4 regions of the Cohnella cellulosilytica genome follow, and region 4 is predicted to be linked to each of the others. Evidence: riboswitches for the same ligand, from Rfam matches in the RefSeq annotation. Region 4 holds a riboswitch; each other region holds the start of a gene.

Region 1 (5,698 bases), on a different contig from region 4:
CTCCGGCAAATCCGCGAGGAATTGGATGGAAGGCTCGCCCCGGCGGGGGTCAAAGCGCTGGTCGGCATTACGATTCTTCATCGGGGGCTGACGCACGGCCTCGGATTCGAACAGCGGCCGCTCGCCTCGAAGCGATTCGAGCGGCTGACGGCGTTTTATTTGAAGCTGCTGCTTCGCTTCATGCACCCCGACGGGATGGGGCGCAGCGAACGGAGCAAGCTGAAGCTGACTCCGGTTATGCTCGTCTGCACCCGCGACAATCTTGGCCGCAAGTTCGGAGCCCGTTCATCCGTTCCTCGCAAGGAGCGAATAAGTTGAACGCTCCCGCAGCCGAAGCTTCTTCCCGGAGCGTCAAGCGCGGCGCGGCGGCCTGGAAGCCGCTGCTGTGGCTGCTGCTCATTCCGACGCTTAACCTGCTGTACGTCTTTCAGAACAGGGCGGCGGCGGACGCATGGTCGCTCATGACCGAAGTCGACGCAAGCCTCCCTTTCGTGCCGGCCTTCGCGCTTCCTTACTCGCTCTGGTATCCTTTTCTGTTCGTCGTGTTCGCCCTTGTTCTTCGCAAGGACAGGAAGGAATACTTCCGCTTGCTGCTGGCGTTCTGTCTCGGCCTGCTGCTGTCCAACCTCGTTTTTCTGCTGTTTCAGACGACGGTTCCCCGTCCCGAGATCGGGCCGGACGGATTTTTCCACGGCCTTGTCTCTTTTATCTACACGAACGATCAGCCGTACAATTGTTTTCCAAGCGTGCACGTACTGACGAGTGCTCTGATGGTCTACGGCTCCCGGGTTTTGAGCAGGGCGGCGAAAATCCCGATTTTCGCCGTTGCCGCCGGCATTATCGTTTCGACGGTGATGATCAAGCAGCACGTGATCGCGGACGTATTGGCCGGGCTGCTTGCCGCCAAGCTTGTGTTTTGGCTGTCCGGGGCGCTGATCGCGCGGCTGTCGGAACGCAAAAGGAGCCGTCTGCCAAGCCGGGGCGCACAAGATGATAGATGAGAAAAGAAGAAGCATCTATCTCCTGGAGACTGTCTCATACGGTCCTGAAATGTAGGAGATAGATGCGACTCACGCCCATCCATCGATCATCGTTCAGTGCGCTCCTGTTTGCTCGGCAGACGGCTCCGGGTTTCAGACTTGCGGTCGAAGCGCCTTGTGAAGCCGCCCTATCACGATGCCGACAAGAGCGGGGGTGAGGAGGCTGAAGACGCCGCCGGCGAAGTCGCCGGGCAAGCCGTCGAACATCATCTGCATGCCCATCAGAATGGCGTCCAGCGCGACATGCGCGAAGATCACCGTCATCAGGCCGAAGCGGAGCATAAACCATCCGAAGAGGAAGGACAGCAGCACGAGCTCGATGACGCGCGTATACACCGGATAAACCGCATAGCCGACATGGCCGAGCGCCCAGAACAGACCGGGCGGCACGATCGCCAGCGTCGTCAGAACGACAGCCGTTCTTTTGGAAGGCTCTCCGCCCTTCAGCTTGCGGGCGAGGCCGACGAACCATTTGCGGAACACGCCGATGCCGAACAGCCGGCTTTGCAGCTCCTCCGATATGCCGGCGCACCAGGCCAGCAGCGGCAGCAGCAGCGGGATGCTCATGTTGTACATCGATTGCGTCGCGTCGCTCGAGGCGAACGCGCCCAGGCTTTTCTCCAGCAGAAGCAGGATGACGGATTGCGCGCCCAGCAAAATAAAGGCCAGGAAGTAGCCCTCCTTCATGCTCTTGAGCACCGCTTCCCCGTAGCCCGATTCCCGCCATCTCGGCCACAGCGAACGACCCATCGACTTCCACAGGCCGTCGCCGCCGACCGCCGAGAAATAAGTGAGCAGCGCCATGGCCGCGTATGTCACGAGGCTGACCGCAAGATTAAGATTGTCTCCCGGGCTGATGCCCGATTCCCACGTTCCCGCCCGCAAGCCCGGAATCATATTAAACGTCAGGCCCGCGTACAGCGCGAAAAAGACGAGCGCCAGAAAGATGCCCCTGCGATACGAAGTATGTCCGCCATGCGTTCCCGTATAAATGATAGCCAGGATGAATAGCAGCACTTGGGGCAAAATGAAGCCGAAAACCGACAATTCCGTCGCCCACCGCTCCTGCCGCTCCATGTACGCGAGGAACGGCGCGGGCAAGTCGACGCGATAGGAGACCGCTCCGCCCTGCCAGCTCGGGTAAGCGGAATCCGTCAGCCGGAAATCCGCCGGGGCTGCGACTTCCAGCACAAGCTTGGCTTCTCCGATCGCCGGCTGCCGGGAGGCGTACGCGAAGCCGCCGCCGGCGGACGTCCCGCCGGTCCATTCCCAATCGTCCGGACGGATCCCGAATGCCGACGCGTACTGCAGCGCGTTGGCCGCCTGCTCCGCCGTCGGCTGTTCCGCCGCTTCGCCGGCCGAAGCGCCGGCTGCCGCGCCAAGATGACGCCAGGCGACGAGCTCGCCCGACTCCATATGGAGCGAGACGGCCAGCGCCCCGGGCACTCCGTTTACGTACAGCTCGACGACGTAGACGTCCGTCGGAGTCGCCGCCGCCCATTGCTTGTCGTAAGCGTCCGCCAGCGCGTGTTTCGAGAAATAGCCGTTCGTTTTGCCGTCGGTCATGTGCGTGACCGTCGTCTTGCTTACGTCGGAGGCCGCGACGTTGAATTTATCCGCCGCCCATTCGATCGCCCGCTGCTCCGCTTCGCCCCTCGTGAGCACGGGAGCGGAGTTCATGGAAAACAATTGCCCGGTAACGGGAAACACTTGAATCAATAAAAACAAGACCAGTCCGACGGAGGACGCCCACACCCAGCGTCTGTCCAGCGGCAGCGGTCGATTGTCGATCATTCGGCTTCTCTCCTCGCATGCAAATCAATACAAGATAACGGATACAACGGCTTTGTTCGCGGCGTTGCCGGGATTTTCATTAAGTATCTCGCATTTTCAACGAAAATGAAAGCAAATGGAACGATAAAGACTGTCCGAGGCCGTTCCGTGCGGATAACCGCTGCTTAAATCGCTCAAACGAGCCGGATTGCCCCCATTCTGGTGTTGTTCCTCCTATTCGTTCGGACTATAATTCGGATGGTACGTCAATTCCATTCATTTCATCGAACGAAACGGCCGAATTTCCGCATCCGGAAAACGGGGGAACCAAAGGATTGCGTGTACAAGACCTATTGTATTCGAAGATCCAGGGGTGAATTCCATTCCGCGCAAGTCGCGAAGGATAGGGCAGCCTGTTCGAGCCCGAACCCGACAGCTAACCTCGTAGGCTTTATACGAACAGGAATCGCGTGCGTCGAAAGCGCTGGGTTCCAGTGCTTTTTTATTTTGCCTGAAAAGAGTAAGCCAACTGCAGAGGTGGATATTTTGTTTAAAAAAGCGGTGCGCTGGTTGTATGCTTCCCCGCCAAGAATGCTGTTATTGGGGTTTTCGATCATCATATTGGCGGGGGCGTTCCTGCTCAAGCTGCCGGTTGCTTCCGCAAGCCGGGAACCGATCTCGTTCGTCGACGCCTTGTTCACCGCGACCTCCGCGGCTTGCGTCACCGGCCTGGTCGTGTTCGACACGGGCTCTCATTTCTCCACGTTCGGCCATTGGGTCATTCTGATGCTCGTGCAGATCGGCGGGATCGGCTTCATGACGATGGCGACGCTGTTCGCGTTGATTTTGCGCAGAAGGATTTCGCTCAGGGAAAGGCTGATTTTGCAGGAGTCGTTAAATCAGGGCAGCATCGAAGGGCTTGTCCGGCTCGTGCGCAAAGTGATTTTTTACGCGCTGATGATCGAGCTGGTCGGGACCGTCCTCTATACCGTGCGCTTCGCCTTCGATATGCCGTTCGGACAGGCCGTTTACCACGGCGTCTTTCATGCGATTTCCGTGTTTAACAACGCGGGCTTCGACTTGTCCGGCAATTCCGGCAGCTTTTCCCAATACGCTTCCGACCTGTACATCAACGCCGTCTCGATGGGGCTTATCGTACTCGGAGGTTTCGGGTTTATCGTACTGGCCGACCTGTTCGAAATTCGCAGGAAGAAGAAGTTCTCCCTGCACACGAAAGTCGTTCTGAGCGTGTCCGCCGTTCTGATTGCGGTCGGAGCCGTTATCATTCTCATCTTCGAATTTACGAATACCCGCTCGATCGGGGACGAAAGCTTCGGTCACAAAGCTTTGAGCGCGCTGTTCCATTCGGTGACGACCCGCTCCGCGGGGGTGACGACCGGCGATATCGCGGATTATCGCCAGGCGACCCAGTTTTTCATGATTATTCTGATGTTTATCGGCGCTTCGCCGGGCTCCACCGGGGGCGGCATCAAGACGACGACGTTTGCCGTGCTCGTCGGGGCCGTGCTCGCGATGATCCGCGGCAAGGAGGACGTCGTGCTGTTCCGCTTCCGTCTCGCCCAGGAGCGCGTTTATAAAGCCGTAACCGTCACGCTGTTCTGTATCGGCATCGTGTTGCTGGGAACGATGATTCTGGCGACGACCGAGGACGCGAGCTTCCTGAAAATTTTGTTCGAGGCCACTTCGGCCTTCGGCACCGTCGGATTGTCGATGGGGCTTACGGGGAGTTTAACGGTAGCCGGGAAGCTGACGATCATTTTCTTGATGTTCATGGGCCGGCTGGGTCCGCTTACGCTGACGTACGCTTTGGGACCCAAACCGGGCCGGGTGCTTTATCGGCATGCCGAAGGCAAAATTATTATCGGATAAGGGCGGAGAACCATGAAATTAAATCAATTCGTCATTATCGGCCTTGGCAGATTCGGCTCCAACCTGGGCCGGGAATTGATCAGACTGGGCTATGAAGTGCTCGGCGTGGATCGGGACGAGGAGAAGGTGCAGGAGCTTTCCGGCGTGCTGACGCATACGATCGTGGCGGACGCGACGGAGGAAGAGGTTTTGCGCTCCGTGGGAGCGCGGAATTTCGACTGCGGCGTCGTGGCGATCGGCGACGATATCCAGGCCAGCATTCTGGCCACGATTCTGCTTAAGGAGCTCGGCGTCAAGAAGGTCGTGGCGAAGGCGGTGTCCGACCTGCACGGACGAGTGCTGGAGAGGATGGGCGTCGACCGGATCATCTATCCCGAGCGGGATATGGGCATACGGGTCGCGCATCAGCTCGTCTCGCCCAACCTGCTCGATTACATCGAGCTGTCCCGGAAGTATACGATCGCGGAGCTTGCGGTTCCGCGGTGCTGGTCGGGCAAATCTCTTGGAGACGTCGATTTGCGCGGCAAATTCGGCTGCAGCATCGTGGCGATCAACAAGCCGCAAGGGATGATCATCGCTCCGGCGGCCCAAGACGTTTTGGCGCAGGAGGACGTGATGGTGCTGATCGGCACGAACGATCAAATCGAGCAGTGTCAGGAATCGTTTCAGTCCGGTGAATGAAATCCATCCGGTTCGTTCAGGCTAACGTTAGATGACGAGCGGGTGGGAGGAATGGGCGATGAAGAGGGTGCGCCTTGGAATAGCGGTGACGGCGCTGGCGAGCGTCGTCGCTTTTTTGGCTTTGGGGCTTGCGCCCTCGCCGACGAACGCCGATGCGGCGAAGCCGTCCGGCAGCCGTTGGACCGAATGGGAGCGCAAGTACGAAGGCGTCTTCGTGCTGTCCGCTTCGCGGGAGTCCCGCAAAATCGCCTTGACGTTCGACGACGTGCCCGATCCGCGCTACACGCCCCGGGTGCTGGACATTTTGAAGAGGA
Region 2 (5,698 bases), on a different contig from region 4:
GTCACGTAATACGGCAGATTGGCCACGACGCTGACGCCCGCCAGGCCCGCGAACCGTTCCTGCCAGAGCGCGCGCAGATCGGTCTTCAGAATATCGCCGTGCACGATGCCGACATTCCCGTAAGGGGCCATCACGTCCTCCAGAATGGGGATGAGGCGCCGGTCGATCTCCACGGCGGTCACCCTGCCGGCGGCCTTGGCGAGCCTCTCCGTCAGCGAGCCGATCCCCGGACCGACCTCCAGCGCTCCGCGGGTTTCGTCCAGCTGCGCCGCCGCTATAATCCGGTCGAGCACGCTGCCGTCAATCAGGAAGTTCTGCCCAAGGCTCTTCTTGAACGTAAATCCGTGCCGGCGTATAATCTCCCGCGTCCGGTTCGATGTGGCGATCTCTTGCATGGTCTCTATCGTCCTTCCCGCTCCAACCGTTCCAGCGCCGCTTGAAACTCGGCTTTCGTAATCCGGAACATCAGGCATCTCTTGTAAAATTGTTTGCCGTTCGCATAGCCGATGCCCAGAAGCTCGCCCATGCGCTCTCTGCGGCTTGCGGACGCGGCGTGAACGATCAAGCCCGCCTCCAGCAGGTCGGTCCATGCGATCTCCGCGGGCTCTTCCGCGTCCGTCTCCGGCCCGCGCACCCGCTCCAGCGCGCGGCGGATCGCTTCGTCGGCCGCATGCTCCACGCCGATGCCCCCGCGGCCTCGCGCCTCGTCCTTCGTCAGGAAGGCGTGCTTGCACCCCGGCACGCGCTCCGCGACGATCTTGCGAATACGCTCTCCGGGGGCGTCCGGATCGGTGAGCACGATCACGCCTCTGCGGGCCTGCGCCAGCTCGATCCGCGCGAGCACGTCCTCCCCGATCGCCGAGCCTCCCGTTTCGATCGTATCGGCGCCCACGGCCCGCCTCACCGCCGTCGTATCGTCCTTGCCCTCCACGACAATCATTTCTCGAATCATCCGACTTCATTCCGCCTTTATCCTGTGCGTTCCTTCAAGCGTATACGAGATTGGGAAGGAGGGCAAGTCCGGAACCCGCGCTCCTTCCTAACGCAAATCGGGAAGAAGCCCTAGGGCTCCTTCCCGACGCTATGCCGTATGGAATTGGCGTGCGGCCGCCGCGGTCAATCCGCGGAAGGCTTGACCGGACCGATCACGTAGACCGTGTATCCGCGTTTCAGCCCAAACTTGTTGGCATACTTCTCGCTGTCGTAGTACACGTCGATCTTCTTCCCCTTGACGGCGCTGCCCGTATCTTCGGCCCGGCGGAAGCCGATTCCGTCGATATAGACCCACCAGCCCAGGGGAATGACCTTCGGATCGACGGCGATCGTGCGCCCTTCCTTGACGGTCGTTCCGGAACGGGTAATGCCGTAGCCCTCGTCTCCCTTGGATTTGCCGGTAGAAGCAAATCCCGCGGAATACGCGGTCAGCGTAACGTTGTTCAGCATCCGTTTCACTTTGACGCTCTTGCCGTTCAGCTTGACGACTTGGGCTTCGGCCGCCGTCGGAGGTCCGCTGAACGACGCGATCGCCACTTCGGCCTTCTTCTTCGTTCCGACCGCGACGACCTGCTGTACGGCAGGCTTGGCGATCGTCTTCCCGACCGTCTCCTCGCTGACCAGCTGGCCGTCCTCGTAGACCTTCTCGGTCTTGTAGACGACGACGCCTTTCTGGCCTTCGGTGACGACCTTCGTCTTGCCTTCTTCGAGGTCGGCGTTCTTCTGTTCCACGACCTTGAAGGCGATCGGGCGCCGGGTCTCTGTAACCTCTTTGCGCACGCGGACGACCGACACGGTCATCCCTTCCCTCAAGGGGCTGTCCGCTTCCGGCACAATCCGGTCGTGCTCGGACAGCTTAAGGTTTAACGATTCGATGACTCCCCCAACCGTATCTTCGGTTGAATAAGCGACTTGCTGCTTGCCATCCGCCTGGATCATGACGCCTACCGCGCGATCGATGACGAGCCGGCTTCCTTCTTGCAGAGGATCCACGGCCGCCATGGAGAGGCGATCGTTGGGCCCGATGTAAATATCCTGCTCTTCGAGCAATCCGAGAACGTTCGAGGTGGTCGTGGACACGACCTTCGAAATGCCGTTGTCGACAATCGTGATGCTTTTGGTCGCCGCCTTCTGCAGCAGCGAGACGAACATGATGGTGATGGCAAAGACGAGAACCGCGGCCAATAGTGCGGCGCGCAGATGCTCATGCTTCCAACGCAGTGCGAAAAGCTTGCCGGTCGGTCGTGGATCATGGGTTTCCTGAACAGGAATTGCGCCCATATCTCGTTCCTCCTTCATAGCCCCGCCGTCGACTGTAAAACATGATGTTGTCTGACGCGACTAATCCAAAATGGTTAACGACACTTGGCGAGCAGTCCCGAAACTTTCGCGATTTCGGGCCGATCGGTCAAGCGCCGCCTTCCCCAGTTCAGAATACTCACATGAGAGCTCGTTGCCCGAAGCAGTTGTGTCTGCAACACAAAAAGCCATCGAGACAGAGGATCTGTTCGTGGCTTCCGCATGATTGGAATAAGCTAAGAAATGTAGCGGCACGAGGGCGACCTCTCTCTATCACGCTTGCGGGGTTAGCTGTCGGATTCGGGCAAAGAGAGTTGCCCTAACGGCTGCATGCCCGACGCGTCACTCAGATAAAGCCGTCGTCTCGGCACTTGCCGTATTCACCCCAAGATTGCTCGGACCGCATTGGACGCTCTGTCTGAATCGTCGCCGCGTTGGGTCCCCCACTCTTCCGTTCGGAAGATTAAGCGCACTGGAAAAGGAATGTCATATTCAAACTTTCTGATGATGATCATAACCTCTCGGCGATCACGGTGTAAAGACGGCTCATCCGACGAATTTGCCCGTTTTTACGGAAAATCAAATGGAACCTCGGCAATTCCCGCAGCAAATGCCAGTTTTTCCTTGGAACCAGTCCGTTTTACTCCCTATTCTTCCGTTTATCTCGTTATCCCAAAACAGCGCCGGGCGTTTCCGCTTGTAATTTCTGCAAGCTCCTCCAAAGAAATGCCTTTAATTTCGGCCGCCGCCTCGGCGACCAGGCGTACGTAAGCGGACTCATTTCGCTTCCCTCGATGGGGGTGCGGAGTCAAATACGGAGCATCGGTTTCGATCAGCAATCGGTCCATGGGAACCCTTTCCAGCACCTCTTTGGGAACGCGCGCATTTTTGAACGTGACCGGTCCGCCGAAGGAAATATGGAAATTCATATCCAGGCATTGCTTGGCCGTCTCCCAGCTGCCCGAGAAGCAGTGCATAATGCCTCCGACCTCGGCGGCCTGCTCCTCCTTCAGCAGCTTCAGGACGTCTTCGTGCGCGTCGCGATTGTGAATGACGATCGGCTTGCCGATCCGCCGGGCCAGGCGAATCTGTTCGCGGAACACCGTATGCTGAACTTCCTTCGGCGAAGTGTCCCAATAATAATCCAGCCCGATTTCTCCGATGGCCACGACCTTCGGATGCGTGGTGCACAGCCGTTCGATCCAGAGCAGGTCCTCTTCCAGCCTCATGTCGGCGGCATCGGTCGGATGCCAGCCAACGGCGGCGTAGATAAACGGGTATTTCTCCGCCAGCTCCAGCGTCGACGGGATCGTCTCGCGGTTAAATCCGATATTGACGATGGTGTCTACACCGGCTTCCAGCGCGCGCTGGATCATTTGTTCGCGATCGTTGTCGAATTTGCCGGAGTCGAGATGGGCGTGCGTGTCGATAAGCATGTCGATTCATATCCTCTTTTCTACTATTATATAGACAACCTGGAGCGCGTCTCGGCGCTGAGAAAACGGGCGTGGGGCAAGATCCGTTCCTCTGGGTAATAAATGTAGTATTTGCCGCGGTGCAGGCCGGCGATGGAACGAATAATGTCGGATTGGACCGAGATTTCCGTCAATTCCTCGCGCTTGTCCAGCAGCAGGATCGGCGGCTTCTCCTTGCCGCCCGGATGGGCACCCGGCTTGTAGACGTCGTACGGGGAATCCTCGGGCGTATCGACTTCCATATGGTAGGACGGATCGAGACCGATGCTTTGCCACTGATGACGCACGTCCCGGAGCCATTCCCCGTCCTCCTCGGTCAGCGGCGCGTATTTGTACAGCCGCCGGTCCAGGAAGCGCCGGCACAGGTCCGACAACAGCTCGTCCTTCTCCTCCGCCCATTGGCCGAACGCCGTCTGCGCCATCGCTTCGTCAAGCTTCATATATTGTTCCAACGTCACGGAGCCGGTCAGCAGCGCCCGAATCGGTTCCAGCATGAAGGAGAACGCGTAACCCGAGCTCAGAAGCTCGCTGGCCCTGCGGAAAATTTGCCGCAGCAAAATTTCCGAGCTTCGGGTGACGGGATGGAAGTAGACCTGCCAGTACATCTGATACCTGGACATCAGGTAGTCCTCGACGGCATGCATTCCGCTGTCCTTCACGACGATTTTCCCTTGGAACGGGCGCAGCACGCGCAGGATCCGGTCGAGATCGAACGTACCGTAGTTGACTCCCGTGAAGTAGGCGTCGCGCAGCAGGTAGTCCATCCGGTCCGCGTCCAGCTGGCTCGACACGAGGCTGACGACAATCGGCTTCTCGTACTTTTTGCGAATGACCGCGGCGACCTGCTCCGGCAGCCGGCTGTCGGCCTCGCGCAGCACGCGGTTGATTTCCGTTGCGCCCAAGACGACTTTACAGGTCCAATCTTCGTGGTCCGTACCGAATATTTGCTCCAAAGAGTGGGAAAACGGACCGTGTCCGACATCATGCAACAAAGAAGCGCAAAGACTGAGCAATTTTTCCCCTTGCGGCCAGTCGCCATATCCATTACGCTCAAACTGGGAGATGATTTTTCTTGTAATTTCATATACGCCCAGCGAATGGGAAAACCGGCTGTGCTCCGCCCCATGAAACGTCAGATAGGAGGTGCCGAGTTGGCGGATTCTCCGGAGCCTCTGAAACTCCGGCGTATTGATGAGCTTCCAAATCGTCGGGTCCTGCACGTAGATGGAATGATGCACAGGGTCTTTGAATACTTTCTCCTCACTCAATTTCGTCAACATGGCCATCACCTCATATTTGTCGTTTTTCGACAAGAGCACTGGGAAAACATCGAATTAAGTCGAAATTTGTCGAATAATGTTTTCCTTCGATTTTCTGCTTGCCCACTGCCGTAATAACCTGAAATTCGTGGTAGCTGAGAGGATTCACAGACTTTTTCTCATTTTTTTCAGGAATTCCTCAGAGCTTATAGGTTGACTTTTTTGGGAAAGGTTGGTACGATAGAGTACGGAAAACAGAGAACTTTGTCGAATGCTGGCGATAACGTATAAACATAGATATACGCGTTCGTTTGTACTTAATTTTAATCTTATGAGAGGGGTATTACCAAATGATGAAATCTACGGGTATCGTACGTAAAGTCGATGAGCTGGGACGGGTGGTTATTCCGATCGAGCTGCGCCGGACGCTGGGCATCGGAGAGAAAGACGCCTTGGAGATTTATGTGGACGGCGAGCGCATCATGCTTAAGAAATATGAGCCGGCGTGCATCTTCTGCGGTAACGCGGAGAACGTCACCTACTTCAAAGGAAAAATTGTTTGCAGAGAATGTTTGAAGGATTTACCTTCCCCTGTGACAAATTAGGGAAAATAGTTTATAATAAATATTGGCATTCTAAATCATTGTTAATTCCAACCTTTTTATACTCCTT
Region 3 (5,698 bases), on a different contig from region 4:
ATGTTCCTCTCCTTCTTGCGATCCGGGTCGATGACCGCTTTCGTCGACGATACAGAATTTGTAAGTTTCACCCTTATCTTTGTCTGTATCGTCTCCGACAAAAACGCGTTTGCCGTCCTAAGGACGCCGCAGGCGTTTTTGCTTGGGGCTGCCGTTCAGGGGCAGTCTGACGGTAATCGTCGTTCCTGCCGAAGCGTTGGCCCCGGCCGTAATCGTTCCCCCGTGAAGCTCCGCTATTCCTTTGCAGATCGCCAGTCCCAAGCCTGTGCCCGGAATGTGGCGGGTCGATCCGGCGCGATAAAACTTCTCGAATATTCGATCGTACTCCTCGTCCGTCAGGCGGATTCCGTTATCGGCGACGGCAATTTCCAGCCAATCGTTCTCCGTCTTGACCGACAGCGCGACGTCGCTGCCGTCCGGCGAATATTTGAACGCATTGCTCACGATATTCGCCAGCATCTGCTCCAGCAGAATCTCGTCGCCGACGATAAGGGGCGCCGGCTCGGAGATATGAACGCGGAGGCTGCGGCGCTGCTGGAATTCCTTTACGCGCGACAGCGCAATCCCCAGCAGATCCTCGATGTCGCACCAAGTTTTGTTCAGCCGCAGCATTCCGCTTTCCAGCCGGACCATGTGCAGCAGGTTGACGACCAGTCTGTTCATGCGCAGCGCTCCGTCGCGAATCGTATACAGCAGCTCCGTCCGATCCGCGGAGCTGAGCAGCTGCTCGCTCTCGATCAGACCGGTGGCCGCGCCGATAATGGCCGCCAAAGGAGTTCTCAGCTCATGGGACACGGAATCCAGCACGGCGGCGCGGAGCCGCTCCGATTCCGCGGTCAGATGGGCGATTTTCGCTTCTTCGGCCAGCTTTATACGGGCGACGGCGCCGGCGGCAAGCCCGCCTACGGCGTCCATCAATCGGCGCCGCTCTATCGTAAATTCCCCATCCTCGTCGCTGCGCCGTCTAAATTGGATGAGCCCGTAGCCGCGGTCTTCGCTCCGCAGGAGAACGTCATAACTCAGGGGACCGTCCGAGGCCGCCGCCTCGTCGTCCAGGCGAATCGAAGCTTCGATGCCCATGCTTGCGGAAATCTGTCTGGCAATCGTGGCGGACAAGTCGTCGATCGTCGACACGGCGCCCAATTGCTTGCTGAGCGCATAGAGTATCGCGGTGTGAGCCTCCCGCTGCTCGGCAAGATGGACCTGCTGCTTCAGCTTGACGGCCAGACCGGCCGTCAATCCGGCCACGAGCAGGAAGACGCCGAAAGAGATCAAGTATCGCAAGTCGGCCACGGAGAAGCTGAGGACGGGCGGGATAAAAAAAAGATCGAACGACAATACGCCCAACACCGCCGCATAATAAGCGGGCCTCAGTCCCCAGCGCACCGAACTGAGCAGCACCGGCAGCAAATACAGCAGCACGATATTGTCCAGATCGAAGACGAGCCCGAACCGATGCAGGAAATAAGTCATCGCCGCAATCAACGCGGCGATGAAGACATAGATCCGGACGGACGTCCATAACGATTGCGGACCGCACATTTTCTCCCCCTCCGTTCTCCTCTAGGTTACTGTAAAAAAGAGATCAAATAAACCGTTTGCAGGTGTAAAAATCGCATAAAAACGATTTACAGCGCATCGCGGCGAGAGTATGATTCAGAGCGAACGGAGGAACGGACGGCGTGACGACCGCTTGTGTGAGAGCAGGCGGGCGTCACGATCGGCCCCCTGCCGTCGATGAGCAGCAGGAGGAGGCGGGACGACTCTCACCGTCCGAAATCCGCAGCTGCAAGCCAAGTTTCATTTTTAGTACGTTCGCTGAATCCTATGCAGTTTTGGGAGCGGGGGAACCAACGGAGGCCGGAACGCAGGCCTCATGGGGTGAATCGCCGGATGTTCCGGCGTAGGGCGACTCTTACGCCCGAATCCGTCAGCTAACCTCGTAAGCGTCTGAAGAGAGGCAACGATTGTCACGGCCGGACACGGTTTGTTTTTCCGTGCTGAGGAGCTGACGAAAGGGACCTCTTTTTCGCAGCTCTTTTTTTGTTGCCCGCGAACAAGGTGGAGGAGAGGGTATGACATCCCGCGAGGATTGGATTGTAGTATACCCGGGAAATGACGCCGGGGAACAATTTATCGAGTCGTTGATTCGGGAACGCTTGCCCTTTGCGGCCGCAGCCGTCAACGAAGGGCAGAGGGCGAGACTGGCGAGATCGGGAGTGCCTTGTTTGAGCGAGGCGGTCGACGCGGCGCTCCCGCGCTCGCGCATACCGGAGCTGCCGATCGGCAGGGTTTATTTGTTCGAGGACGGCCTTCCTGCATGCTGCCGGCTCATCCGGCTGTTCCGTTCATGGACGGGAAGACCGATTTACGTCATTACGCAGGGGAGCAACTTCCGAGCGATTTACAGGGAGATCGGCGCCGATTACGTGATTCATACGAACGGCAGCGACGTTTCTTTTTTGATCCCGCATGAAAACCATATCGGATAACGGGGGGAACGGTATAAATGGACATCGGAATGGCGGCGCTGACGGCGGCGTTAACGATAGCAATGCTTGGACTTCTCTCGTGGGCGGGGCGCGTCGTCGGGGAAGAAAGCGCGAAAAAATGACGGAGCTAATAAAAAGGAGCTATTTACGATGAGCGAATGGGTATCCATTGTCACGACGCTGCTGCTCGCGGGATTGCTGGCCCGCCCGGCCGGCCTGTATCTGGTCAAGGCGTTCGGCGCGGAGCCGACCGGGCTGGACAGATGGTTCGGTCCGGCGGAGAAGCTGCTTTACCGCGTCGGGGGCGTCAGGCAGGAGTCACAGACCTGGAAAAAATACGCCGCTTCCGCGCTAATCGTCAACGGTGCGATGATCTTGCTGGTTTACGTTGTTTTCCGCACGCAGAGCGGCTTGCCATTGAATCCGGGCGGCATCGGCAGCATGGAGCCGACGCTGGCCTTCCATACGGCGGTCAGCTTTATGACCAACACGAATCTGCAGCATTACGGCGGCGAGAGCGGTCTGTCGTATTTGTCGCAGATGATCGGAATCGTATTTATGATGTTTACCGCGTCGGGGACCGGACTTGCCGTCGTCATGGCTTTTATGCGGGCGTTGTCCGGCAGGCCGATCGGCAGCTTCCATGTCGACTTGATCCGTTCCGTTACGAGGGTTCTGCTCCCGATCTCTATCGCGGCGGCCGTGATCTTCGTCGCGTTGGGGGTGCCGCAGACGTTGGAGCCGGCCGCGGCCGCGCAGACGCTGCAGGGAGGAGAGCAGGCGATCGCCCGCGGTCCGATGGCCTCCTTCTTGTCGATCAAGGAGCTGGGCAATAACGGCGGAGGCTTCATGGGCGTCAATTCCGCGCATCCGTTCGAAAACCCGGGCGCGATCAGCAATCTGCTGCAGATCGTCCTGATGCTGCTGCTCCCCACGTCGCTGCCGTTCGCTTACGGCCGGATGGTCGGCAATGCTAAGCAGGGCCGCGTATTATTCGCCTCGATGGCGATACTGTTCATCGCGATGCTGGGCATCTCGCTCGCCGCCGAGCACGCGGGCAATCCGGCGCTGAACGCACTCGGTCTTCAGCAGGGGCAGGGCAGCATGGAGGGCAAGGAAACGCGCTTCGGCATCGCGCAGTCCGCGCTGTATTCCGTCGTCACGACCGCATCGGAGACGGGCGCCGTCAACGCGATGCACGATTCGCTGACGCCGATCGGCGGGCTGGCGACGATCGCCAATATGATGCTCAATACGGTATTCGGCGGTGTCGGAGCGGGCTTCATGAACGTGCTGATGTACGCGATGATCGGCGTTTTCCTGTCGGGATTGATGGTCGGGCGAACGCCCGAGTTTCTCGGCAAGAAGCTGGAGGGCAAGGAGATGAAGCTGATCGCGCTGACGCTGCTCGTTCCGCCGTTTCTTATACTGGTCCCGACGGCCGTCGCCCTAATCGCTTATCCCGGCACGCTGTCCAATCCGGGCTTTCACGGATTGACCCAGGCGCTGTACGAATATACGTCGTCCGCCAGCAACAACGGCTCGGGATTCGAAGGACTGGACGATAATACGCCGTTTTGGAACATTTCCACGGGACTTGTCATGTACGTCGGCCGTTATTTCCCGATCGTGACGCTGCTGGCGGTTGCCGGTTCGCTGGGGGCGAAGAAGCCGGTGCCGGAGACGAGCGGCACGTTCCGCACGGATACCGGACTGTTCGCGGCGGTATTGCTCGGCGCGGTGCTTATCGTCGGCGCGCTTACCTTCTTTCCGAGCCTTGTACTCGGACCGATCGCCGAACAATTGACGCTAAAGCCTTAGCTGCTTTCTGGAGAGGAGAGACCTGCAATGCATGGAACGAAAGCCTTACTGAACGGAGAGATCTTGCGGCAAGCGCTCAAGGAGTCCGTACTGAAGCTTGATCCGCGGGTCATGATCCGCAATCCGATCATGTTCGTGGTGGAAATCGGTTTTGTCGCGACGCTGCCGCTCGCATGGATGCCGGATGCCTTCGGCGGCGGATCGCCGGTCTGGTTCAATATCGCGGTGTCGATCGTTTTGCTGGTCACCGTGCTGTTCGCCAACTTTGCCGAGGCTTTGGCCGAAGGAAGAGGCAAGGCGCAGGCCGACTCGCTAAAGCGGTCGAAAAAGGAGACCACCGCGTATAAAGTAACGGGAGGCGCCGTCAAGCAGGTGCCGTCGACCGAGCTGCGCAAGGGCGATATCGTCGTTGTCGGGCAGGGCCAGTGGATTCCCGGCGACGGCGAGGTGATCGAAGGACTCGCCTCGGTGGACGAATCGGCGATCACCGGGGAATCGGCGCCGGTCATCAAGGAGGCGGGCGGAGATTTCAACTCGGTGACGGGGGGAACGAGGGTGCTCAGCGACCGAATTAAGGTGCGCATTACGAGCGATCCCGGAGAATCGTTCCTCGATCGGATGATCTCACTCGTGGAGGGCGCGAAGCGGCAAAAAACGCCTAACGAGATCGCGCTCGGCACGGTGCTGACCAGTCTGACGCTGATCTTCATGATTGTTGTCGTCACGCTGCCGTTTTACGGCCGCTATTTGAACGTGGAGCTGGAAGTTCCGGTATTGATCGCTCTGCTCGTCTGCCTCATTCCGACGACGATCGGCGGGCTGCTGTCGGCCATCGGCATTGCCGGGATGGACCGGGTGACCCGGTTCAACGTTCTGGCGATGTCGGGCAAGGCGGTGGAGGCCGCGGGCGATATCAATACGATCATTCTGGACAAAACGGGCACGATTACGTACGGAAACCGGATGGCGAGCGAGTTCATTCCCGTCGGCGGAGCGACGGAGGAAGAGACGGCGTTGTGGGCGGTCGTCGGCTCGCTGAAGGACGAAACTCCGGAAGGACGTTCGATTCTGGAATTGGCGAGCAGAAAAAATTGGACCCGCGACGAGAGGCTGACGGAGGAGGGAAGCTTCGTCGAGTTCAAAGCCGAGACGCGCATGAGCGGCGTGGATTTGAAGGACGGCCGCAAGGTGCGCAAGGGCGCGGTCGACGCGATTCGGAAATGGGCGATTGCGCAGGGCGGGACCGTTCCCGCCGACCTGCAAGCCCGCGGAGACCAGGTCGCGTCTGCGGGCGGCACTCCGCTTGCGGTAGCTGTGGACGATCGAATTTACGGCATCGTTTATTTGAAGGATACGGTCAAGCCGGGCATGCGCGAGCGCTTCGA
Region 4 (5,698 bases):
TCGTCGAGGCGCTGAATCTGAAAGACGGCGATATGCTGAGCCTGATCTGGACGGGCGCGTCCGCCGAGGAGACGGCCATGCTGAGCCGTCTGCTCGAACGACTTGATTCGATCTATTACGCCCGTGCCGGCAAGCTCGCGCAGGACGACGACGGCGACAAGCTGTCGGCCTCGGTCGACCTGCCCGTCCTCGTCCGCCTCGACGGACGGGGAACGCTGCGCGCCAAGCTGCGTTTCGAGCTCGCGCGCAGCTCCCCCCAATCGCCCTGGCGCATCGTCGGGCTGGGCTCCGATCATTCCAGCTTGATTCCGTAGAGCTTGCCGCCGCGCGAAGCGACGACCGCGTACTGATCGAATACCGCCGGGGACGCTTCGATATTCGCGCCGAGCGCGAGGCTTCCCCGGACCCGGCCGTCTCTGGCCGAGATCACCGAGACGACGCCCCCCGAATCGGCCTGAATCAAATACCCGCTGCCCGACGAATCGTAGACGTCGGTCGGAGAAGACCAGGCGTAGCGTTTCATCGGCAGCCTCCACGCTTCCTTGCCCGTCTTCTTGTCGAGCGCGACCATCAGTCCCGCGCCAAGCGAGCCGTAACGGGCAATCGTGAAGATCGCAAGATCGGATACATTCCCCTTGCCGACGACCGGCGTCGCGAGCACGCCCCCGTTCACCGGATGCGCCCCTCCGACGATGGACAGACACTCGTACTTCGCCTGCCAGACGACCCGGCCGGTCAAGCCGTCGATTTTGCGCAGGTAAGCGTAGCCTTTTTTCCCCTGCTTATCGACCTCCGTGCCCGTGTACAAATAGGGAACTCCGTTCTCCGCCTCGACGACAATCGTCGCGTCGGTATCGTCCAGCGGCGGAAGCGCCCACGCCGGCTCGTTCGTCCGCACGTTCATGGCCAGCAGGCTGCCTCCGTTATCGGCGAAATAAGCCAGGTCTCCGAACGCGGCGACGGAGTTTTCGATGCCCTGATAACCGTTGCCGGAAATTTTGTAGCGGTATTTGCCGACGACCGGCTTGATCGAGAGCGTCTTGCGCTGCGGATCGAATGTAGTGTTCAGCTTCACGCGGTAGAACAATCCGTTCTCCCCGCCCACGGTAAGCGTATCGTCGAGCCGGTTGAACAGCGCGGAACCGTCGAACGCTCCCCACCCGCGATAGGCGAACGAGTCGATGCCGTTCACGCGCAGCAGTCTCTTCTGATCGATCAGGCTGTACAAATTAAAGCCGATCGTTCCGTTCTCGGGAATGCCCTCGCCGACGTAGAGCAGCGGATATCCCCGCGCGTCGACGGACACGCTGCCTTTAATCGGATTGCCGACCTTGATCGGGCTTCTCGTCTCTTCCCCCGTCTCCAGCTCCAGGAAATAGACGCAGCCGTCCAGCGAGGCGTAGATCACTTCCGTAAAATCCGGCTTGGCGCGAAACTTCTCCTTGACGTTCATCGCGCGCAGCACCTCCGGCGACCATCTGACGATGGCCGGCTGTCCCGTCCACCCGGCGCCTCCTCCCCATGAGCTGCTCTTCGTCTTTTTCTCCCAGACGATCTTCGGGCGATACGTCCGCAGCTCCGCGGTGCCGTAAGACGGGGCGCTTCGCTCCCCCCCGCCGCGAAAGCCCAGCACGCCCGCGATCTCTGTATACGCTTCGGGAAAAGCTTGAGAGCCCGCCGGCTTGCCGCTCCATTGCCCGGAGCGAAGGGCGCCCGCCTCCGCGCTGCTCTGCGCCGCAAGCCCGATCGCCAGCAGGAATACGACCGTTTTTCTCCCCCATGCCATCCCTATTCATTCCCCCATCCGTTGGAATGAATAGATTGTACCCGCACGCGGACGAAAAGCTTGTCAAACGCTCGTCGGGAAACCGCGGGACCTTTGTCGCATTCGGTTGCAACCGAGCGGAATACGCGAAAGGACCGACTCCGGCGCTTCCGGAGAGGTTAATCTCCGGCGGGCGCGGGTCGGTCCTTCAAGGGGTCGGGGCTGGGAATACGCGATTTTTTCGGCCGGGGCGTCCGCCGCAAAATAGACGCTTCGGCTTCGGCTTTGCCGGCCGCTCGGGAACGTCAGCTCGGCACTTCCGCCCTTCTCTCCCGCTTGCGCGGAACGTCCGGCAGCTCGTTCACGGACACGACGTCCTTCGTCCGCTTCGCCGGCTTCTTCCAGTAGCGCTCGCTTCCCGGAAGATCGTCGAACCAGGCCGCGTCGTCGGGACAGTCCAGCGTCATGAACTTGCCGTAATTTCCGTCGCGGGATTGATGGTACTTGAGATAGGCTTTGCCATCCTCGATTGCCAGGATTTCGATTTTGCCGGACGTATGGCTCATCGACAGGCGGACGCGCTTGCCGAGCCCGGACGTGCGCGCTTTCGCCTGCTCGACGATCTCGTACACTCTGGCCAGCGGCAGCACGAAGTCGCCGTTGCCTGCAACCGGGCGATTCACGAAGAAATAGTAGGGCGTTACGCCCGCCCAGCTCAGACGGTCGAGCAGCTCGCCAAGCACCTCCGGATCGTCGTTGATGCCCCGCAGCACCGGCGTCTGGTTGACGACGATCGCCCCGGCGTCGTGCAGCGCCTGGAATCCCCGCACCGCTTCCGGCGTAATTTCGCGCGGATGGTTGATATGCGCCATTACGTAGATTCGCTTGTTGGCGTCGGAAAATTCGCGGATCGTCTCCAGCAGCTCTTCGTCCTCGTAAATCCGCATCGGATTAAAGACGGGGATCTTCGAGCCGAGCCGAATAATCTTCACATGGTCGATCTCGCGCAATCTATGCAAAATCGCGCGCAGTTTAGGGGTCGCCAAAATAAGGCTGTCGCCGCCGGTCAGCAGCACGTTGCTGATCTCCGGATGATTGGCGATGTACTGCAGGCCCGGCTCGATGTCCGAGGTCGCTTCCTTGACGTCGTTGCGGAACAGCCGTTTGCGGAAGCAGTAGCGGCAGTAGGCCCCGCACACCTCCGAGACGATCAGCAGCGCGGTCGACGAATATTTGTGCTGGCAGCCTTTGACGACGTAGTTCGTATCCTCGTCGGAGGCGTCCCAGCGCCCGTATTCCGCCAGCTCTCCTTCGTTGGGAATGACCAGCTTGCGGATCGGATCGTGCGGATCGTTCCAATCGATCAGATTCAAATAATACTCATTTACCCGAAACACGAACTTATCGGTAATCCGCTTCAGCTTCTCACGTTGTTCCTCGGGGATGTGAGAGATTTTTCCGATATCGGTGATATACTTTGGTTGCGCCATTCGGCCTTCCTCCTCCGCGTATATTCAGTCGAATTCGAGAACGAATCCGTTCCAAGCCCCCCGCCGGCCCCCTTCCTTCCATAGATAAAAAATAGACCCCGCGCGCGGCAGACCATCCCTGCCGGCGAACTAGGGTCCATAAAGACGCAAAAAGACCCTCAACGGGTCAAAAGAATGAGCAGTTTATCTGCGCATAGACAATCCGACCCATCCAGTGCAAACGAGGTTAGCTGACGGGCTCGGGATAGATGGTTCCCTACGTTCGCATGAACGATTCGCCCCAATTGAATGGTTCCCCCGCTTTCCGGAAGTTTCCGGAAACTAAGCATAATCTAACTATAAATGAATTCCTCCCGCCCTGTCAACCGTCGGAAAAGCCCGGTTCGGACCGATTTGTCCGACGGGATTCGCGTCGGTTACAATGGAAGAAAGAAGGGGGAACACTCATGCAGAGCGCTCGCAAACTATCGGACGGTCTCAAAGGGCTGATCGACCGCAAATTCGTCCTGTTCCTGGTCGTCATTTTGCTGATCGGGCTCAACATTCTCGTATTGGACAAAATCTCGTACGTCTTCCATCCGTTTATCGTCGTCCTCGAAACCGTCTTTCTCCCGTTCATGCTGACCGGAGTCGTCTATTATCTGCTTAACCCGATCGTCGATTACTTGGAGCGGCTCAAGATCAAGCGCGTCTACTCCATCGTCGGCCTCTATCTGGTCATTCTCACGGTGCTTACGCTGATCGTTATGAAAGTCGTGCCGCTGCTCAGCCAGCAAATCTCCAGCCTGATCGTGCAATTCCCGACCTACAGTCAGGACGCGCAGCTGAAATTCGAAGAGCTGATCGGCAACGAATATTTCAACCAATTGCAGAACATGCTTGGCATCGACACGGCGAAGGTCGTCGACGACTTCTCGGAGCGGGCTTCGGCGATTCTGAGCAACGCCTGGTCGGGAATCGGCAGCCTGGTCGGCAAAATAACGGAGACGGTGCTCGCGATCATTACGGTGCCGTTCATTCTGTTCTATCTGCTCAAGGACCGGAAAAAGCTGGCCCCGTTCGTGCTCGGCTTCGTGCCATCGCGGCTGAGAAACCGTTCCTTCGGAGTCATGCTCGAGATGAACCACCAGGTCAGCTCGTACATTCGCGGGCAAATTATCGTGAGCGCCTGCATCGGTGTGCTTCTCTATATCGGCTACCTGATCATCGGACTGGACTACTCTCTCGTGCTCGCGGTCATCGCCGCCTGTACGAGCATCGTGCCGTATCTTGGGCCGGCGATCGCCATCACCCCCGCGCTGATCGTCGCCATGATGACCTCCCCGATCATGCTGCTCAAGATGATCGTCATCTGGACGATCGTTCAATTGGTCGAAGGCAAATTCATTTCGCCGCAAATTATGGGCAAGTCGATGCACGTTCATCCGATTACGATCATCTTCGTCATTATTACGGCCGGCAATCTGTTCGGCATGCTCGGCATCATTCTGGCCGTTCCGGGATACGCCATTCTGAAAGTCATCTGCACGCATCTGTTCCGCTGGTTCAAGCAGCGTACGAGGCTGTATGAGGAAGCTTCTCCCGCGCCCGCCGCATCGCCTCCGCAGGGGACGGCGGACCCGGCGGATTCGGTCGACTCGATAAATCCGGCGGAATAGCTGGGTTCGGAGGATGGGTTGATTCTGACGGAAGAGCCGGTTTCGGAGAAAGGGTTGGTTTCGGCGTCCGGGCGCCTGCCAAGTCTGCCCCGCAAGCAACGACGACGGATTTGGCGAGGGTGCGATGACCGATTCCTTAGAACATCTCAAGCCAATTTGCGGAGATTCGTGCGACGATAACCGATTCTTTGGAACATCTCAAGCCAGATTGCGGAGTTTCGTGCGACGATGACCGATTCCTTAGAACATCTCGGGCCAATTTGCGGAGTTTCGTGCGACGATAACCGATTCTTTAGAACATCTCGAGCCAATTTCCGGAGTTTCGTGGGGCGATGACCGATTCCTTAGAACATCCCAAGCCAATTTGCGGAGTTTCGTGGGGCGATGACCGATTCCTTAGAACATCTCAAGCCAATTTGCGGAGATTCGTGCGACGATGACCGATTCTTTAGAACATCTCATGTCACATAGTGGATTTCCGACTGCAAAAGCCAAAAATAGCGCATCTACCTTCCGGTTTTCCCCGGGAGATAGATGCGCTCTTTCCATGGCGATAAATGATGCCGCGAGCGAAACCGAAAGCTTTAAGCGTGCTGGTACTGCGCTTGGTGCAGCCTGCTGTAGATGCCGCCGGACGCGATCAGGTCCTGGTGGCTGCCCTGCTCGGCGATGCCGTTCTCGTCGACGACGATAATGCGGTCCGCGTTCTTGATCGTCGCCAATCGGTGCGCGATGACAAGCGTCGTGCGGCCGACGGACAGCTCGGCCAGCGACTGCTGGATCGC

What was found. A riboswitch is a leader RNA that binds a small molecule or an ion and turns the genes downstream of it on or off. The one in region 4 is predicted to bind cyclic di-AMP.
Region 1: it holds a riboswitch for cyclic di-AMP, as region 4 does, so the genes downstream of both, ACFFT4_RS23275 (TrkH family potassium uptake protein) here and ACFFT4_RS08465 (KamA family radical SAM protein) in region 4, are expected to answer to the same signal.
Region 2: it holds a riboswitch for cyclic di-AMP, as region 4 does, so the genes downstream of both, ACFFT4_RS02655 (resuscitation-promoting factor) here and ACFFT4_RS08465 (KamA family radical SAM protein) in region 4, are expected to answer to the same signal.
Region 3: it holds a riboswitch for cyclic di-AMP, as region 4 does, so the genes downstream of both, ACFFT4_RS18700 (hypothetical protein) here and ACFFT4_RS08465 (KamA family radical SAM protein) in region 4, are expected to answer to the same signal.

Annotation. Positions count from the first base shown of each region.
Region 1 covers NZ_JBHMDN010000034.1:3,682-9,379, forward strand. Annotated here, with positions in the region: gene ACFFT4_RS23260 (YkoP family protein) at 1-318, shown strand, start outside; gene ACFFT4_RS23265 (phosphatase PAP2 family protein) at 315-1,001, shown strand; gene ACFFT4_RS23270 (hypothetical protein) at 1,134-2,834, opposite strand; cyclic di-AMP (ydaO/yuaA leader) riboswitch at 3,099-3,279, shown strand; gene ACFFT4_RS23275 (TrkH family potassium uptake protein) at 3,405-4,703, shown strand; gene ACFFT4_RS23280 (potassium channel family protein) at 4,716-5,384, shown strand; gene ACFFT4_RS23285 (polysaccharide deacetylase family protein) at 5,443-5,698, shown strand, end outside.
Region 2 covers NZ_JBHMDN010000006.1:79,222-84,919, reverse strand. Annotated here, with positions in the region: gene rsmA (16S rRNA (adenine(1518)-N(6)/adenine(1519)-N(6))-dimethyltransferase RsmA) at 1-395, opposite strand, end outside; gene rnmV (ribonuclease M5) at 401-952, opposite strand; gene ACFFT4_RS02655 (resuscitation-promoting factor) at 1,117-2,274, opposite strand; cyclic di-AMP (ydaO/yuaA leader) riboswitch at 2,554-2,772, opposite strand; gene ACFFT4_RS02650 (TatD family hydrolase) at 2,952-3,728, opposite strand; gene ACFFT4_RS02645 (HD domain-containing protein) at 3,755-5,047, opposite strand; gene ACFFT4_RS02640 (AbrB/MazE/SpoVT family DNA-binding domain-containing protein) at 5,380-5,631, shown strand.
Region 3 covers NZ_JBHMDN010000025.1:14,739-20,436, forward strand. Annotated here, with positions in the region: gene ACFFT4_RS18695 (sensor histidine kinase) at 118-1,542, opposite strand; cyclic di-AMP (ydaO/yuaA leader) riboswitch at 1,807-1,965, shown strand; gene ACFFT4_RS18700 (hypothetical protein) at 2,076-2,492, shown strand; gene kdpA (potassium-transporting ATPase subunit KdpA) at 2,643-4,313, shown strand; gene kdpB (potassium-transporting ATPase subunit KdpB) at 4,341-5,698, shown strand, end outside.
Region 4 covers NZ_JBHMDN010000012.1:14,564-20,261, forward strand. Annotated here, with positions in the region: gene ACFFT4_RS08455 (hypothetical protein) at 1-314, shown strand, start outside; gene ACFFT4_RS08460 (outer membrane protein assembly factor BamB family protein) at 293-1,786, opposite strand; gene ACFFT4_RS08465 (KamA family radical SAM protein) at 2,071-3,255, opposite strand; cyclic di-AMP (ydaO/yuaA leader) riboswitch at 3,455-3,593, opposite strand; gene ACFFT4_RS08470 (AI-2E family transporter) at 3,702-4,913, shown strand; gene ACFFT4_RS08475 (ABC transporter ATP-binding protein) at 5,498-5,698, opposite strand, start outside.